2 regions of the Glutamicibacter sp. BW78 genome follow, and region 2 is predicted to be linked to the other one. Evidence: predicted binding sites of a transcription regulator. Region 2 holds the regulator's gene; the other holds the start of a gene.

Region 1 (7,120 bases), on a different contig from region 2:
TGGAGTGAAATCGGTGGCTGCTGACCAGTTCAAGGGAGAAGTCATCCACGAGCTCATTGAAAACCAGTGTGCCTTGGTCACCGTTCACACCAACGGCGACTCAGCGGTGGGAGGGGTCTCCGACGTCCTCGCCGATATTCTCGGACTCACCAACGTCACCCCCTTGGTGGCGGCCTCCGAAGGCCTTCCCGAAGAAGGACTTGGCCGGGTCGGCACCCTTCCGGACGCATTGGCCCTCTCCGATTTCGCCTCCCGAGTGTTCGGCGCACTGCCAGCTGTCGCAGGAGGTGTGCGCGTGGCCGGGGACCGTGACGGGATCGTGAGCACGGTGGCCGTGTGCGGCGGCGCCGGGGACAGCCTCTTCGACGCGGTGCGGGCGGCCCGGGCCGACGTGTTCGTCACCGCCGATCTGCGCCACCACCCGGCTTCCGAAGCACGCGAGGCCGCCGTGGAAGACCGGCCCTACCTCGTGGACATCTCCCACTTCGCCGGCGAATGGCTGTGGCTTCCGGCCGCCGCCGAAGGCCTCTACAACGTGCTCATCGACCAGAACTTCATCCTGGAGATCGGTGTCAGCTCGATCAATACCGACCCCTGGGATTTCATCCTCACCCCCGGGGACTGATCGGCGCCGGTGGGCAGTAGGCTGGGGAACCACCGAGCACGAGGAGAATCACCGATGGCCAAGGCATCACCCGCCGACCAGCTGCTGCTGTTGGACCTGCAGGCATTGGACTCGAAGATCGTGAAGATCGACCGGGCCGTGAAGGTTCTGGCCTCCGACCCGGAGATTATCGCCGCCGGCGAAACCGTGGCCGAAGCCGAGGCCGCCCGCCGAGAAGTGGCCGAGGAATCTGCTGCCGCCCAACATGCCTTGACCGATATTGAGCATCAGACCGAGAAGGTGCAGACCCGGATCGAGAAGGATCGCGCCCAAATCGAGGCTGGCCGTGGCACCGCACGGGACATGATGGCCCTCCAACATGAGATCGACTCCTTGACGCTGAAGCGCGGAGAACTCGAGACCACCGAGCTGGAACTGATGGAAACTGCCGAGGAAGTGGCCGGCAGGCTCGAAGGGGTCACAGCCTCGGCCGACGGAACCGCGGCCCAACTAGCCCAGCTCGAACGCGCCCGAGATGACAAGGCTGAGGAGTTGGCCGCCGAGCGTGCCACGCTGGTGACCGAGCGTACCGAACTGGCCGGACGCATTGACTCGACCCTGGTGGGAATGTATGAAAAGCGTTTGGCACAGCGCGGTATCGGTGCCGCTCGCCTCTTCCACGGCACCTCGGAAGGATCCGGCATGCAACTAGCTGCCGGTGACTTGGCCGAGATTCGTGCTGCGGCCGAGGACGATGTCGTCTCCTGCCCCGACTCGGGCGTCATCTTGGTTCGCTCGCCCGAGTGGAAGTAGAACAAAACACCCGCAGACCGGTTCCGCGGGGGCGGCTGCACCATGTGGAGATATGGGTCGCTGATCTGGAGCAGGCCACCACGACGCTCGGCTGGATCTTCGAATCCCTCGGCTACGTGCGTGCCGAGGAATGGTCAGGCGGCGCGAGTTGGCAGGGTGCGGGGGAGTATTTGGTCCTCGAATCAAGTCCGGATGTGTTGGGAACCGTGCATGAACGCCGGCGTCCCGGGCTGAATCATCTGGCGTTCTGTGCTGGAACCCCCGAAAATGTTGAAGCGCTTACCCGTGCCTCCGTGGGGCGGGGATTCACCCTGATGTTCGCCGAGCTGCACCCCCACGCGGGCGGACCCGACCACTACGCCGCGTATCTGCAGAACGCGGACGGTTTCGAAATCGAACTGGTGGCAGAGGGCGAAGCCCCCAGGCGCTGATCCTGCGGCTGCGGGATTATGTGGTGGCGAAGCTATGGTCTTCCGGCAGGATGATGTTCAGCTGGTGAGCCTTCTTGGCGGTGGCGGGAACCAACTCGGCATCCCACCTCTCCTGGACGGCCTTCAGCAGGGCTTCCGGAGTGCCGGGTGTGCTTCGTCGGGCCAGAACATGGCGGGCCACCTCGCCACGGGTGTGCTTGGCGAAATGCGAGACGACCTTGCGCTGGCCCCCGCGTAGCTGGAACACCGAAACGGCCACCGTGTTCTGCGGCGGGGGAGCGAAGGCAGCGGCATAGGTGCTTGAACGGCAGTCGATCACCAACTCTTGGCCAGCACGATCACCCAACACCGGGTTCAGCCGGGTCTTCCACCAGCTGGCCAGTTTTCCGATCCCCGGGAGCTTCACCGACATTGACAGCCGATAGGCGGGAATCCGGTCGGCGAAGCCCACGGCGCCCCATAAGGCGGAGACCACCACGACGGAGGCATCCGCCCTGCGTTGCTGGGCCGGGGTCAGCGTGCGGTAGCCCAACGCCTCGAAGAGCACACCGGTGTAGACCTCGTGAGCCGGAGCAGCCGGTTCCTGGTGGAGGGCAATATTGCGGGTTACTTCCCCGGCCAGTGAGGCTCCCACACCCAAGACGCTCAGGGCATCGTCTTCGGCCGAGACCGCGGCAAGGGCCTGAAGGACTGCGGCACGATCAGCCGCGAGTTCGGGAAAACTCAGAGAATCGGCGTCGTAGGCGGGGCCCGCGGCGGCAGGCTTCTTTCCTTCGGAAGGGGGGAGCAGAATAAGCACCCATCGATCCTAGCTGCGCCCCCGGCAGCTCGGAGCACGGTAGACTGCCGGGGCGGGACGCTCGTACGGTCTTTCGTCGCGCAATCGGTCCATGGAATGTCCGGGTTCCACGGATGAGTGGGGGGTGCCATGCCCAACCGGTTGTCGTCAGGAAAACGCAGTACATGATGGTTACCTCACGAACCCGTAGAGACCCGGTCTTGGACGCCTCCAAGGGGATCTTGATCCTGCTGGTCATTTTGGGTCACTTGCTGGCCCGTTCCAACCCGGGGGACGGATTCGTCACCAAGGCGATGATTACCGGCATCTATGCCTTCCATATGCCAGCCTTCGTCTTTCTCGCCGGAATCACTTCCAAACCCCGGGGAATCCTCCAGCGCTGCACGCAGTTTTTGACCCTGTTGGTCGTTTTTCAGGTCGCTTATTTCCTGGCTCGGCGGGTGATGGGTTCCGACGCAACGTTCTCTTGGGAAAGGCCGTACTGGATTCTCTGGTTCTTGCTCTCCATGGCCGTGTGGACGGTGCTGACCCCGCTGATCGCGAAAATTCCCCGCACGAGCCTTATTCTTTCAGTCCTCATTTCGCTGGCATCCGGGACGATCGACGTGATCGACTACCCCTACAGCGCCTCCCGCACCCTGGTCTTCCTCCCGTTCTTCGTGCTCGGTTTCACCTACGGCAAACCGATCCTGGCCTATTTCTCCCAATTGAGGCTCCGAGGTCGGACAGTGGTGACAGGGGCCGCTCTGCTCATCTTTGGCTTCCTGTTGTACTGGTCGCCGAACCACAAATGGTTCTACGGGAGCAGGGGCTACGACGTCCTGGATGTTTCCGATCCCATGGGTGTCATCTATCGACTCGTGCTACAGATCTGTGCCGTGGTGCTCACCGCCGGTCTGCTGGCCCTGGTTCCCCGCGACCCCGGCCTGCTGGTCAGGTTTGGCCAGCGGAGTCTATCCATTTTCCTCCTCCATGGCTTCGCGATACTTGCCGTGGCGCGCTACGCGAAGATCATGGCGAAGGACAACAGGTACGAAGCCGTGGTGATCTACGTGATCCTCATGGCAGGAATTGCGTTGCTTGCCTCGATGCAGCCGGTCCACCAGGTGATTGGCCGCATCGGCACCCTCCTGCTGCCCCTCATCGAGAAGGTGTCGCCATCCAGTCCGGTGGCAGGCACCGGCCGAGCACAGCCTGTCTACCCCGGGCCAGACAAAGAACCACTGCGAGCCGAGGAGCCGCACGTCTCGGAGGGGGCCGACGATCGACACGTAGGTGTCGCCGCCCAGACCAGACCCGGAGCACGGTAGACTATTCGGCGGACGGGATGGCTGGACGATCGCGTGTCGCGCAAGCGGCCCGAGGAACGTCCGGGCTCCACAGAACAGGGTGGTGGGTAACGCCCACTCGGGGTAACCCGCAGGATAGTGCCACAGAAAACAGACCGCCCGCCTCGTGCGGGTCAGGGTGAAAAGGTGGTGTAAGAGACCACCAGCGCCCCAGGTGACTGGGGCGGCTCGGTAAACCCCACCCGGAGCAAGGCCAGACAGGCTGCGTATGAGGGCTGTTCGCCCCAGTAGTCGGGTAGGCCGCGTGAGGGCATCGGCAACGGTGCTCCTAGATGGATGATCGTCACCGGCAATCGGGTAACCGCTGCCGGTACAGAACCCGGCGTACAGGCCATCCCGTCCCCTATGATCCACCACGTCCCGCCACGTTCGGCGGCCGAGCTCATTCGGGTTGGACGGGACTGCGATCGGACTCGTCATCTGGTTCCCAGTCATCGGGATGGATCTGTGGCGGGTAGTCGCCCGGCATCAGGGCCCGCTTGAGATGGTGTTGGCGACCCCCGCTGGCCAAATCCGAGTTGAGGATCCGCAACGCTTGAGCGACGTCGACCTTATTGATGGTGTCCTCCCCGGTGGTTGGCGAGGTTTAACCATAGTCGAAAGTATGTTCTAGTGTGTGCGGTGGTGCTCCGCTGCGCGCCTCATGACGTGATCTCTACGCTGGCAGCCAGTGGGCCGGTGTGGGGTTCTTGGACTTCGATCTCTGCATCCAATGACAGTGGCGGTGAAACCCAGCCACTAATGGTTAGCACCTGCCGATATTCGTTGCCGACCCAAATAGCCCTGAAATACTCCAACGTCCCGTTGATGGCCATCGTCTCATCGAGAAAAACCACTCCCAGGTGACGGTGCTCGCGGGATAAGTCCCCGATTCTCATAACTCCCCAGTCAGTTGTCGGTTGACGGCTACATGCCGGACCTTCCGCCAGTGTAGGCGCGCAGTGCCCCTTCGCGGCCTAGATGACGGGTGGGGTCTGTGCAAGACCATGGGGTGGATGCTCCTCAACGGGCAACCGACCCTGCCCGAGGTGAAGGGGCAGGGTCGGTTGATGGGCACGGTCTGGGGGAACCATGCCGGCGACGCAAGAGACGGGGCGCCGCCATTCCAAGTGTAATCGAATATATTTACGAATGGGGGTTGTTTATCGGCGCGCCGTCCCCGGGCTGATCATGTGTTGTCGCATGCGGAAAGATTACGGGCCGGAATTCGGCAGGTCATGTGAGTGAGTTCACCGGCATCAATGCGGTGATCGGGGGTCAACAACCTAGAATGGAGGTGGGCTCAGCCCCGGGGGAGAGGAATCTCGGACCCCAACCAACCGTATCTGCAATGGTGCTTTCGCGGTGCCAACCGGCTAGTGGATCCCTGCCGGCTGAATTGGAAGGACAAAAAGTGACCCAGCAGTCTGTCGCCGCCCAGAATGAATGGAGCGGCCGCGAGGAACTCGCCGAGGCCATGATTCCCCTCATTGGGCGTCTCTACCGCAAGAACAATGTGGTGACCTCCATCTACGGGCGCAAGCTCATCAACAAATCCCCGATCGACATCCTCAAGGCCCACCGGGTGGCCCGCCATATTGACGGCGTGGAACTCTCCCCCTCCCAAACACTTCCCCTGCTCCAGGGCCTTGACGCACTGGACCTCGGTGCGGTCTCGGTGGATTTGGCCCGACTGGCCCGCAAATTCAACGAACAGGGCAACGGCGCCGTGCTGCAGGACTTCCTGGCCGCCGAATTCGCCGAAAAGGCCGGCGGCGCCGGGCGCACCGACGTCGAATCCCGCGATATCGTGCTCTACGGCTTCGGACGCATCGGACGGCTGCTGGCGCGCATCCTGATCGAGCGCGGCGGCTATGGACTGCGCCTGCGCGCCATCGTGGTGCGCAAGAACGGCGAGAACGATCTGGTCAAACGCGCCTCGCTGTTGCGCCGCGACTCGGTGCACGGACCCTTCGAAGGCTCGATCACCGTCGACGAGGAAAACAACACGATCCTCGCCAACGGAACCCTGATCCAGGTCATCTACTCCAACGACCCGACCACCGTGGACTACACCGCCTACGGCATCGACAAGGCGATCGTTGTGGACAACACGGGCCGCTGGCGCGACCGCGAAGGACTGGGCCAGCACCTCAAGGCCAAGGGCGTGTCCCAGGTCCTGCTGACCGCTCCGGGCAAGGGCGATGTGAAGAACATCGTGCACGGCATCAACCACGGTGACATTGCCGCCAACGACACGATCGTCTCCGCGGCGTCCTGCACCACGAACGCGATCACCCCGGTGCTCAAGGCGATCAACGACGAATATGGTGTCACCCACGGTCACGTGGAAACCGTCCACTCGTTCACCAACGACCAGAACCTGACCGATAACTTCCATAAGGGAGACCGTCGTGGACGGTCGGCGGCGTTGAACATGGTCATCACCGAAACCGGTGCCGCGAAGGCAGTGTCGAAGGCACTGCCCGAATTCGAGGGCAAGTTGACCGGAAACGCGATTCGCGTCCCCACCCCCGATGTCTCCATGGCGATCCTGAACCTGAACCTGGAGAAGGACACCACCAAGGAAGAGCTGAACACCTACCTGCGTCAGACGTCGCTGGGAGCCGAACTGCATAAGCAGATCGACTACATCGACTCCCCGGAGATCGTCTCCACCGATTTCGTCGGTTCGCGCCGGGCCGGCATCGTCGACGGGCTGGCGACCATCGCCAACGGCCGAAACGCCGTCGTCTACGTCTGGTACGACAACGAGTTCGGTTACTCCTGCCAGGTGGTTCGCGTCATCGAGGAACTTGCGGGAACCCACCCGGTGGCTTTCCCCGCAGTAGAAAAAACCGAAGACATCACGGTCGAGGCAGAAGCCGCCGTGTAATCACCACCGGTGCCATCAGCGGCACCGGATAACCAGCCCATGCACCGGGCAGGAAGCAGGACAAGAGCATGGATCGTCGGATCGATAGCCGAGCACGCCGCACACTGGGGGTCACCGCCGCCGGATTCGCGGTACTGCTGGCAGCCACCGGATGTTCCTCCACGGGAAGCTCCGACGATTCATCGTCGGCGCCGGCCACGCAGGAAACCTCGGCAGCAGCCTCCAGCTCGGCACCGGTGAGCAGCAGCG
Region 2 (7,120 bases):
AAATTGCCGATGGCCGACGCTAAGAACTTTTCGAACGCGCGCTTCATGACGGTGGCGGAAGTCGCCGAGATGATGCGTGTGTCGAAAATGACTGTGTATCGCCTCGTGCACGCAGGAGACCTTCCGGCAGTCCGCTTCGGTCGCTCGTACCGCGTTCCGGAGACCGCCGTTGAGGAATACCTGAAAACCGCGCGTGTGGATGGGGCGTCGGAGACCGCCTGAGGGCGTGGTCCGCATGGCCTCCATGGGCAAGGTAAACTAGTAGGGAACATTTAACGTCCGCGACGGTTGCTGCCTGCTCCCCGCGTGGCCGTCAGCAGTAATCAAACATTAGTCTGTGAGGAACCAAATGGGCTCAGTTATCAAGAAGCGCCGCAAGCGGATGGCCAAGAAGAAGCATCGTAAGCTGCTTCGCAAGACGCGCCACCAGCGCCGCAATAAGAAGTAGCACCCGGCGGGACATGATCCCGCTCTGGGCGCATGACGGCGGGGCCCCACCTTCGGGTGGGGCCCCGCCGTCGTTATATCAGGAGATCGGCGCGGAAACGTTGCCTGCCGCCCGTTCAGCGTGCGTTAGGGGCGGAAGTGACGCCGCATCATTTGCAGGCCGCGCCAGAGGCCGTAGGCGGCTCCCGACAGGGTTGCGGCCCGGATGCCGATGGTTGCCGCACGTCGACCCCGTCGGAAGTCGTAGACGGGCCAGTTGTGGGCCAGGGCGTGTCGGCGCAGCCGTACGTCGGGGTTGATCGCCACCGGATGCCCGACGACGGTGAGCAGCGGCACGTCGTTATAGGAGTCGCTATAGGCCCAACTCTCCGACAGGTCTAGATCTTCGCGTGCGGCCAGCTCGGTGACGGCGGTGGCCTTGGCCGGTCCGTGCAGGATCTCGCCGACCAGTCGGCCCGTGTAGACCCCCTCGTGCTGGTCCACCACGGTGCCCAGGGCCCCGGAGAGGCCCAGCTTGCCAGCGATCACCTCGGCCACTTCCACGGGTGTGGCCGTCACCAGCCACACAGGGCGGCCCCCATCGAGATGCGCCTGCGCCAGCGCCCGGGTCCCGGGCCAGATCCGGCTCGCAATGAATTCGTCGTAGATCTCGTCGCCGAGGGCGCTCATGTCGTCGACCAAGATGCCTGCGGCCAGGGCCAGCGCCTGGTCCCTGATCCGATGGACTTGTGCCAGGTCCTCGCCGCGCAGGATGAAACTGACCTGCTGCACGCCCATCCACAGGGCATGGCGCAGACTGAACGCCCCGCGACTGTACATTTTGCGGGCCACGGCAAACAGGCTGGCCCCGCGCATCATGGTGTTGTCGACATCGAAGAAGGCGGCAGCATGCCCACGAATGGGTGGGTCTGCGGATACGTGGGCGGCGCGGGGCTGCTCTGGCATCTGGACAGTCTATCCACCGACGCCGAGCACACGAGCTGTGGTGCGCGTCATGGGACGGCTCGTTTCTGCTGCACAGCGGTGGTGAAACGGTAGGTTGAGAGTATGGATTCTTCGTTTCAGACACCTCGGGTCAGGCTCTTGAGCCGGACCGGCTGCCATCTCTGCGCGGCCGCCCGCACCACCGTCCAAACGGTGGCGGAACGGCATGGAGTCGCTTGGGACGAGGTTCTCATTGATGACGATCCAGCGCTCATGCACGAATTTGGCGAAGAGGTTCCGGTGCTGCTGGTCGACGGCGTACAACGGGATTTCTGGGTGATCGATGCTGACCGGCTCGAGAAGTTGATCGGCGCGTGATTCCCGTGCAAAAGGCATTACCTGAAGCGACGCTGAGCCGGATGACCGGCTATCTTCGGGCGTTGGAAGCCATGCGCGAGGTCGGCCGCTCGACCATCTCCTCGGAAGTTCTGGCCGCCGCTGCCGGCGTGAATTCGGCAATCCTGCGTAAGGACCTGTCGTTGCTGGGGACCTTCGGGACTCGTGGTGTCGGCTACCGGATCGAAGTGCTGGCTGAGACCATCTCCGCGACCCTGGGGTTGGAACGGGATTGGCGGGTCGGGATCCTTGGCGCCGGCAACCTGGGCCGTGCACTCGCCGGCTACGCCGGGTTCCGGGAGGGCGGGTTCAGCATCCAAGCCGTCTTCGATGTCGCCGAAAATATCATCGGCGATACCGTGGCCGGGCTCACGGTCCGCCCGGTGGGTGAACTGGCAGCCGCGACCGCGGAACTGGGTTTGAACATGGCCGTATTAGCCGTGCCCGGGCCGGCGGCCCAGAGACTTTGCGACCGGGTCGTTGGTGCGGGGATCACCAACATTCTGAGTTTCGCCCCGGTCATCCTCCACGTCCCCGAGGGCATCCACATACGTCGGGTAGATATGGCCCGCGAGCTGCAGATCCTGGCCTACCATGCAGGATTCGGGGCCGGCAGGCCGGCTGACCCGGCCTGACGCCTCCTAGCGGAAACCGCCGCGCTTACGCTGGGTCATCGCCTTCACGTATTGCGAGGAAGGTGTTAACCAGGCGAACACGATCCCGGCGATGCCCAGCACGGTGATGATCAGGGTCAAAGGATCCGAGGGGGCCACGAGGCCAATCAATGAAATCGCCGCGAACACGGTTCCGGTGATTCGTGCCCCGTTGCTGCCCTTGCGGATGAAGCTCGCGATCAGGGCATATACCCCTGCCGTGACGACCATGAGGATGGTGGCGACGATCTTCATCGGGGCGACCATGGACTGGATGTCGATCCCCGCATCCTTGAACTGTCGCTGCATCTCGGGATCTTGGGCGGACATGGCCTCGTTGAACGCCTGCATGAACACCGAGGAGGGGACGAAGATGAGGACGAGTGCCTGCACCAGGGTGAGGATCCCAGCAGCCATGATCAGCCAGAAGGCGATATTGAGCTGTTTCGGCGGCGTCGGCCTCGTACCGGCAGGACCGGCAAACCCCGGCGCTCCACCGGCGGGCTGCTGGCCGTAGCCATAGCCGTAGGCAGAGGGGGCTGGAGTGGAGTAGCCCTGTCCGGGGGGCGGTAGGTTCGGCTGACCGGGCTGGCCGTAGCCCGGAGGCAGGCCGGGACCCGGCTGGCCGTACTGGCCTGGACCGTATTGTCCCTGGCCGTACTGGCCCGGGGCGTTTTGGCCGTATTGCGGGGATCCGGAGGCGCCTGCTCCGCCGTCGGGCAGGCGCTGCCCGTACTGCGGAGGTCCGGGCACCGGCGGAACGCCGTCACCGGAGACGGCGTCCGGGTCTTGTCGGGGATCCTCGGGGGTGGGGGTGCTCATTCTCTGTCCTCCAATGGTCTTGCGTACGGCGGGCCCAGTTCCCAGACTAATGCGCCACCCCCGGGCCGGGGCATCATCAAGAAGGCTGAATTGTGCCGGACCGAAGCAAGAGTGGGCGGGATCACTACTTCCTTTTAGGTGTCGCCGCAAAGTTTTGAGACACTGGGGGCATGCCTGTCGCCACCGTCCACCTGCTCCGTCACGGGGAGGTCTACAACCCGGACAAGGTGCTCTATGGTCGGCTACCCGGATTCCACCTCTCCGACCTCGGGCACACCATGGCATATCGGGCCGCTGAGTACTTCGGTGCCCAGCGAAAGGCAGGAGCCGAGATCGTGCATCTGGCGGCCTCGCCGTTGGTCCGGGCCCAGGAAACCGCCGAACCCACGTCCCAGGCCCTGGACCTGCAGATCGCCACCGATGACCGACTGATCGAGGGTGGGAACCATTTCGAAGGACTCTCCGGAGTCAAGGGTCACCTGCGCAACCCGCGGCACTGGCCCTATCTCATCAACCCGTTGCGTCCGTCCTGGGGGGAGCCCTACCAGGTCCAGGTCGAACGCATGATGTCCGCAGTGAAGGATCACCGCGACCGGGCCGTTTCACTCGGCGGCCCCGGGGCACAGGCAGTGCTGGTCAGCCACCAGCTACCCATCTGGGTAACGCGCCTGGCCGCCGAAAAAAAGCACCTATGGCATGACCCCCGGAAGCGGCAATGCACGCTAGCGTCGGTCACCAGCCTGGATTTTGAGGGGGAACGGCTCGTTGCCGTTCGTTATACCGAACCCTGCGCTGACCTGCTGGCCAACGCGGCTAATATCCCCGGAGCCTAAAGAACATGCCGTCCCACCCGTCCGATTCATCCCTTCCCGCACGACGCCACATCCTGCGTTCCGCAGCGCTCTTCGCCGTCGTCTTGCCGCTGGCCGCCTGCACGGCCTCGGAAGACCCGCTGGCGGAGCAGGCCAAAGCAGGCAACGGGAAGAACTACATTGCCGGCGACGGATCCGTTCAGGAATACGATCAAGCAAGCCGCGGGAAGCCCGTGGAACTGAACGGCACGACGTACGAGGGTAAAACCATTGACTCGGCGCAGCTCACCGGCCAGATCACGGTCTTGAACTTTTGGTATGCCGCCTGTGCTCCGTGCCGACTGGAAGCGCCGCATCTGGCCAAACTGAGCAAGGCCTTCAAGAAAAAGGGTGTGCAGTTCTTCGGTGTGAACGTCCGTGATGGTCACGACACGGCCAAAGCGTTCGAACGCACCTTCAAGATCGATTACCCCTCAATGCCCGACGCCGATGGCTCGATTCTGCTCTCGATGACCGAATACGTTCCCCCGCAGGCTGTGCCGACCACCCTGGTGTTGGACCGCCAGGGTCGGGTGGCAGCCCGGCTGCTGGGTGAGGCAGATGAGTCCACCCTGAAGGCACTGATCTCCGACCTGGTCACCGAGTCCGCGTGATCGCCGGGCTCGTCACTGCCCTGCCGGCGCTGAACGCCCAGGGCAATCCCTTCGCCGAGGCCGTCCAGGATGGCTCGCTACTCCTCTCGATCCCGGTGGCCATCCTCGCCGGTCTCGTCTCCTTCCTCTCGCCCTGCGTTCTGCCGCTGGTTCCCGGGTTCCTGGGTTACGTGACCGGGTTGACCGGTGCCGACCTGGCCGAGCAGAAACGCGGGCGGATGCTCACCGGCATCGGATTATTCGTCCTGGGTTTCAGCGTGGTCTTCATGCTGGTGGGTGTCGTCTTCTCGCAGCTGAGCGTCTGGTTGACGGTGAAGGGCGACTGGATCACCCAGGTTCTGGGCCTGGTGGTCATCATCATGGGCCTGGTGTTCATGGGAGGATTCTCCTGGTTCCAGCGCGACCGCAAGATCCACAGCAAACCTCCAGCAGGTCTCTGGGGTGCCCCCGTGCTGGGAATGACCTTCGGGCTAGGGTGGGCCCCGTGCATCGGTCCGACGCTCTCGGCCGTACTCATCATGGGAACCGGCCCCGACGCCAACGTCATGCGCGGCGCCCTGCTGACCTTCGCCTACTGTTTGGGATTGGGCGTACCGTTCCTGCTCATCGCCCTGGGCTTCCGCCGTGCAGCCGGCACGCTGGCCTTCTTCAAACGACACCAACTGGCCGTCATGCGCGCCGGTGGCCTCCTGCTCATCCTGCTGGGCATCGTGATGGCCACAGGGCTGTGGGGTGACTGGGTCGTCCAGCTGCAAACATGGTTCACCAACGAAGTAAGGTTGCCGATCTGATGGCCGTGAAGAGCAAGTCCAATCACCCGTCGTCGGGATCCGATGGCGGGAAAAAACCCCGCGGTGGGGCAAAGTCCGACGTGACGGTCCCCTCGCTTGGGCCGTGGGGCATGGTGCGGTGGGCCTGGACGCAGTTGACCAGCATGCGCACCGCCTTGTTCCTGCTGCTGCTCCTGGCCGTGGCTACCGTCCCGGGATCGCTGTTCCCGCAGCGCCCGGTGAACCCCACGGAAGTCACCGCCTATTTGGAGAATAAGCCGGTGCTGGGAAAATGGCTGGACACTTTCCAGCTATTCGACGTCTTCTCCTCCGTCTGGTTCTCCGCGATCTACCTGCTGCTGTTCATCTCGTTGATCGGCTGTGTTTTTCCGCGGGCAAAAAAGCACTACAAGACCTTGCGCACTCCTCCACCGCGGACGCCGGCACGGCTGTCGCGGCTTCCCGAAAACGGGAAGTTCGAGATCACCTCCGATGCCGCGGCCCGGAGCGACAGCGAGGTACTCAGCCGTTCCGCCGCGCTGCTGCGCAAACGCGGTTACCGTGTCGAGCAACGTCCACAAGACAAGACGCCGTCCGTGGCCGCCGAACGCGGCTACGTCCGTGAAATCGGGAACCTGGTCTTCCACTTCTCGCTCATCGGGGTCCTGATCTCCGTCGCGATCGGTGGGGTCTTCGGCTATACCGGCCAGCGGATCGTCGTGGTCGGCGAATCACTGGTCAACACGCTGGTTTCCTACGACTCCTTCAACCCCGGAACGGGTTTCAAAGAGAGTTCGTTGAGCCCCTTCTCCGTGACTTTGGACGACTTCGACGTCACCTACGACCGTGAATCAACGACCCACTACGGCCAGCCCATCGACTTCCACGCCCAGGTCACCACGAGCGAACCCGGCGAGAAAGCACAAAAACACGACTTGCGCGTGAACCATCCGTTGCGGATCGGCGGAACCGCCGTTTACCTAGTGGGCAACGGGTACGCCCCCGACATCGTTGTCCATGACGGCAACGGCAAGGTCGCCTACTCGGGCCCGGTGGTCGCCGTGCCGCAGGACGACGTCTTCACCTCGCTACTGGTGCTCAAGGTCCCCGATGCCGCACCCGACCAGCTTGGCTTTGTTGGGCTATTCCTCCCCACCGCCGGGCTCACCGCCGATGGAGTGGGGGTCTCGTTGGACCCGAGCCCGACGGTGCCGCAGTTGCAACTGAACTCCTACTACGGTGACCTCGGGCTGGACGCCGGGGATCCGCAGAACGTGTTCGTCTTGGACACCGATGACTTGACCGAGCTGAACAGCAGGAAATTGGATTCCGGCGGTCTGGTCGTCAATGCGGGAGAAACCGTGAAACTGCCCCAAGACAAGGGCTCGATCACCTTCAAGGGCATCAAACGCTATGCCGCACTGGACGTCCACCACGATCCAGGAAAGCTTCCGGTGGCCATTTTCGCCGCACTGGCCCTGATGGGGCTGGGCGTTTCCCTCTTCACCCCCCGCCGACGCGTCTGGATCAAGGTGCACCCCGCGACGGAGGAGCCTAGTGCTTCCGAGGAAAAGAGTGGGCGTATCATCGAATACGGGGTGCTCGCCCGTGGCGAGGACCCACGTGTACGGCAGGAAGCCCGG

The links. Region 2 encodes Rex, which represses fermentation and respiration genes when NADH is low (regulators of the CRP and FNR family bind a similar motif). Its sites were predicted from a motif close to CTTGTGAANNNNTTCACAAG; they were not measured.
Region 1: a site for Rex is predicted at 5,213-5,232, ahead of CIK75_RS07145 (glyceraldehyde-3-phosphate dehydrogenase). Genes of this name have one in related genera too.

What each region holds. Positions count from the first base shown of each region.
Region 1 covers NZ_NRGU01000031.1:89,051-96,170, reverse strand. The annotation lists gene CIK75_RS07180 (Nif3-like dinuclear metal center hexameric protein) at 1-625, shown strand, start outside; gene CIK75_RS16520 (DNA-binding protein) at 680-1,417, shown strand; gene CIK75_RS16515 (VOC family protein) at 1,408-1,848, shown strand; gene CIK75_RS07165 (peroxide stress protein YaaA) at 1,865-2,647, opposite strand; gene CIK75_RS07160 (acyltransferase family protein) at 2,812-3,957, shown strand; RNA gene rnpB (RNase P RNA component class A) at 3,971-4,339, shown strand; gene CIK75_RS07150 (hypothetical protein) at 4,638-4,874, opposite strand; gene CIK75_RS07145 (glyceraldehyde-3-phosphate dehydrogenase) at 5,390-6,871, shown strand; gene CIK75_RS07140 (hypothetical protein) at 6,940-7,120, shown strand, end outside.
Region 2 covers NZ_NRGU01000030.1:335,009-342,128, reverse strand. The annotation lists gene CIK75_RS06085 (helix-turn-helix domain-containing protein) at 10-222, shown strand; gene CIK75_RS06080 (AURKAIP1/COX24 domain-containing protein) at 350-448, shown strand; gene CIK75_RS06075 (HAD-IB family hydrolase) at 574-1,392, opposite strand; gene CIK75_RS06070 (glutaredoxin family protein) at 1,495-1,749, shown strand; gene CIK75_RS06065 (redox-sensing transcriptional repressor Rex) at 1,746-2,402, shown strand; gene CIK75_RS06060 (hypothetical protein) at 2,409-3,242, opposite strand; gene CIK75_RS06055 (histidine phosphatase family protein) at 3,413-4,075, shown strand; gene CIK75_RS06050 (TlpA disulfide reductase family protein) at 4,081-4,707, shown strand; gene CIK75_RS06045 (cytochrome c biogenesis protein CcdA) at 4,707-5,498, shown strand; gene CIK75_RS06040 (cytochrome c biogenesis protein ResB) at 5,609-7,120, shown strand, end outside.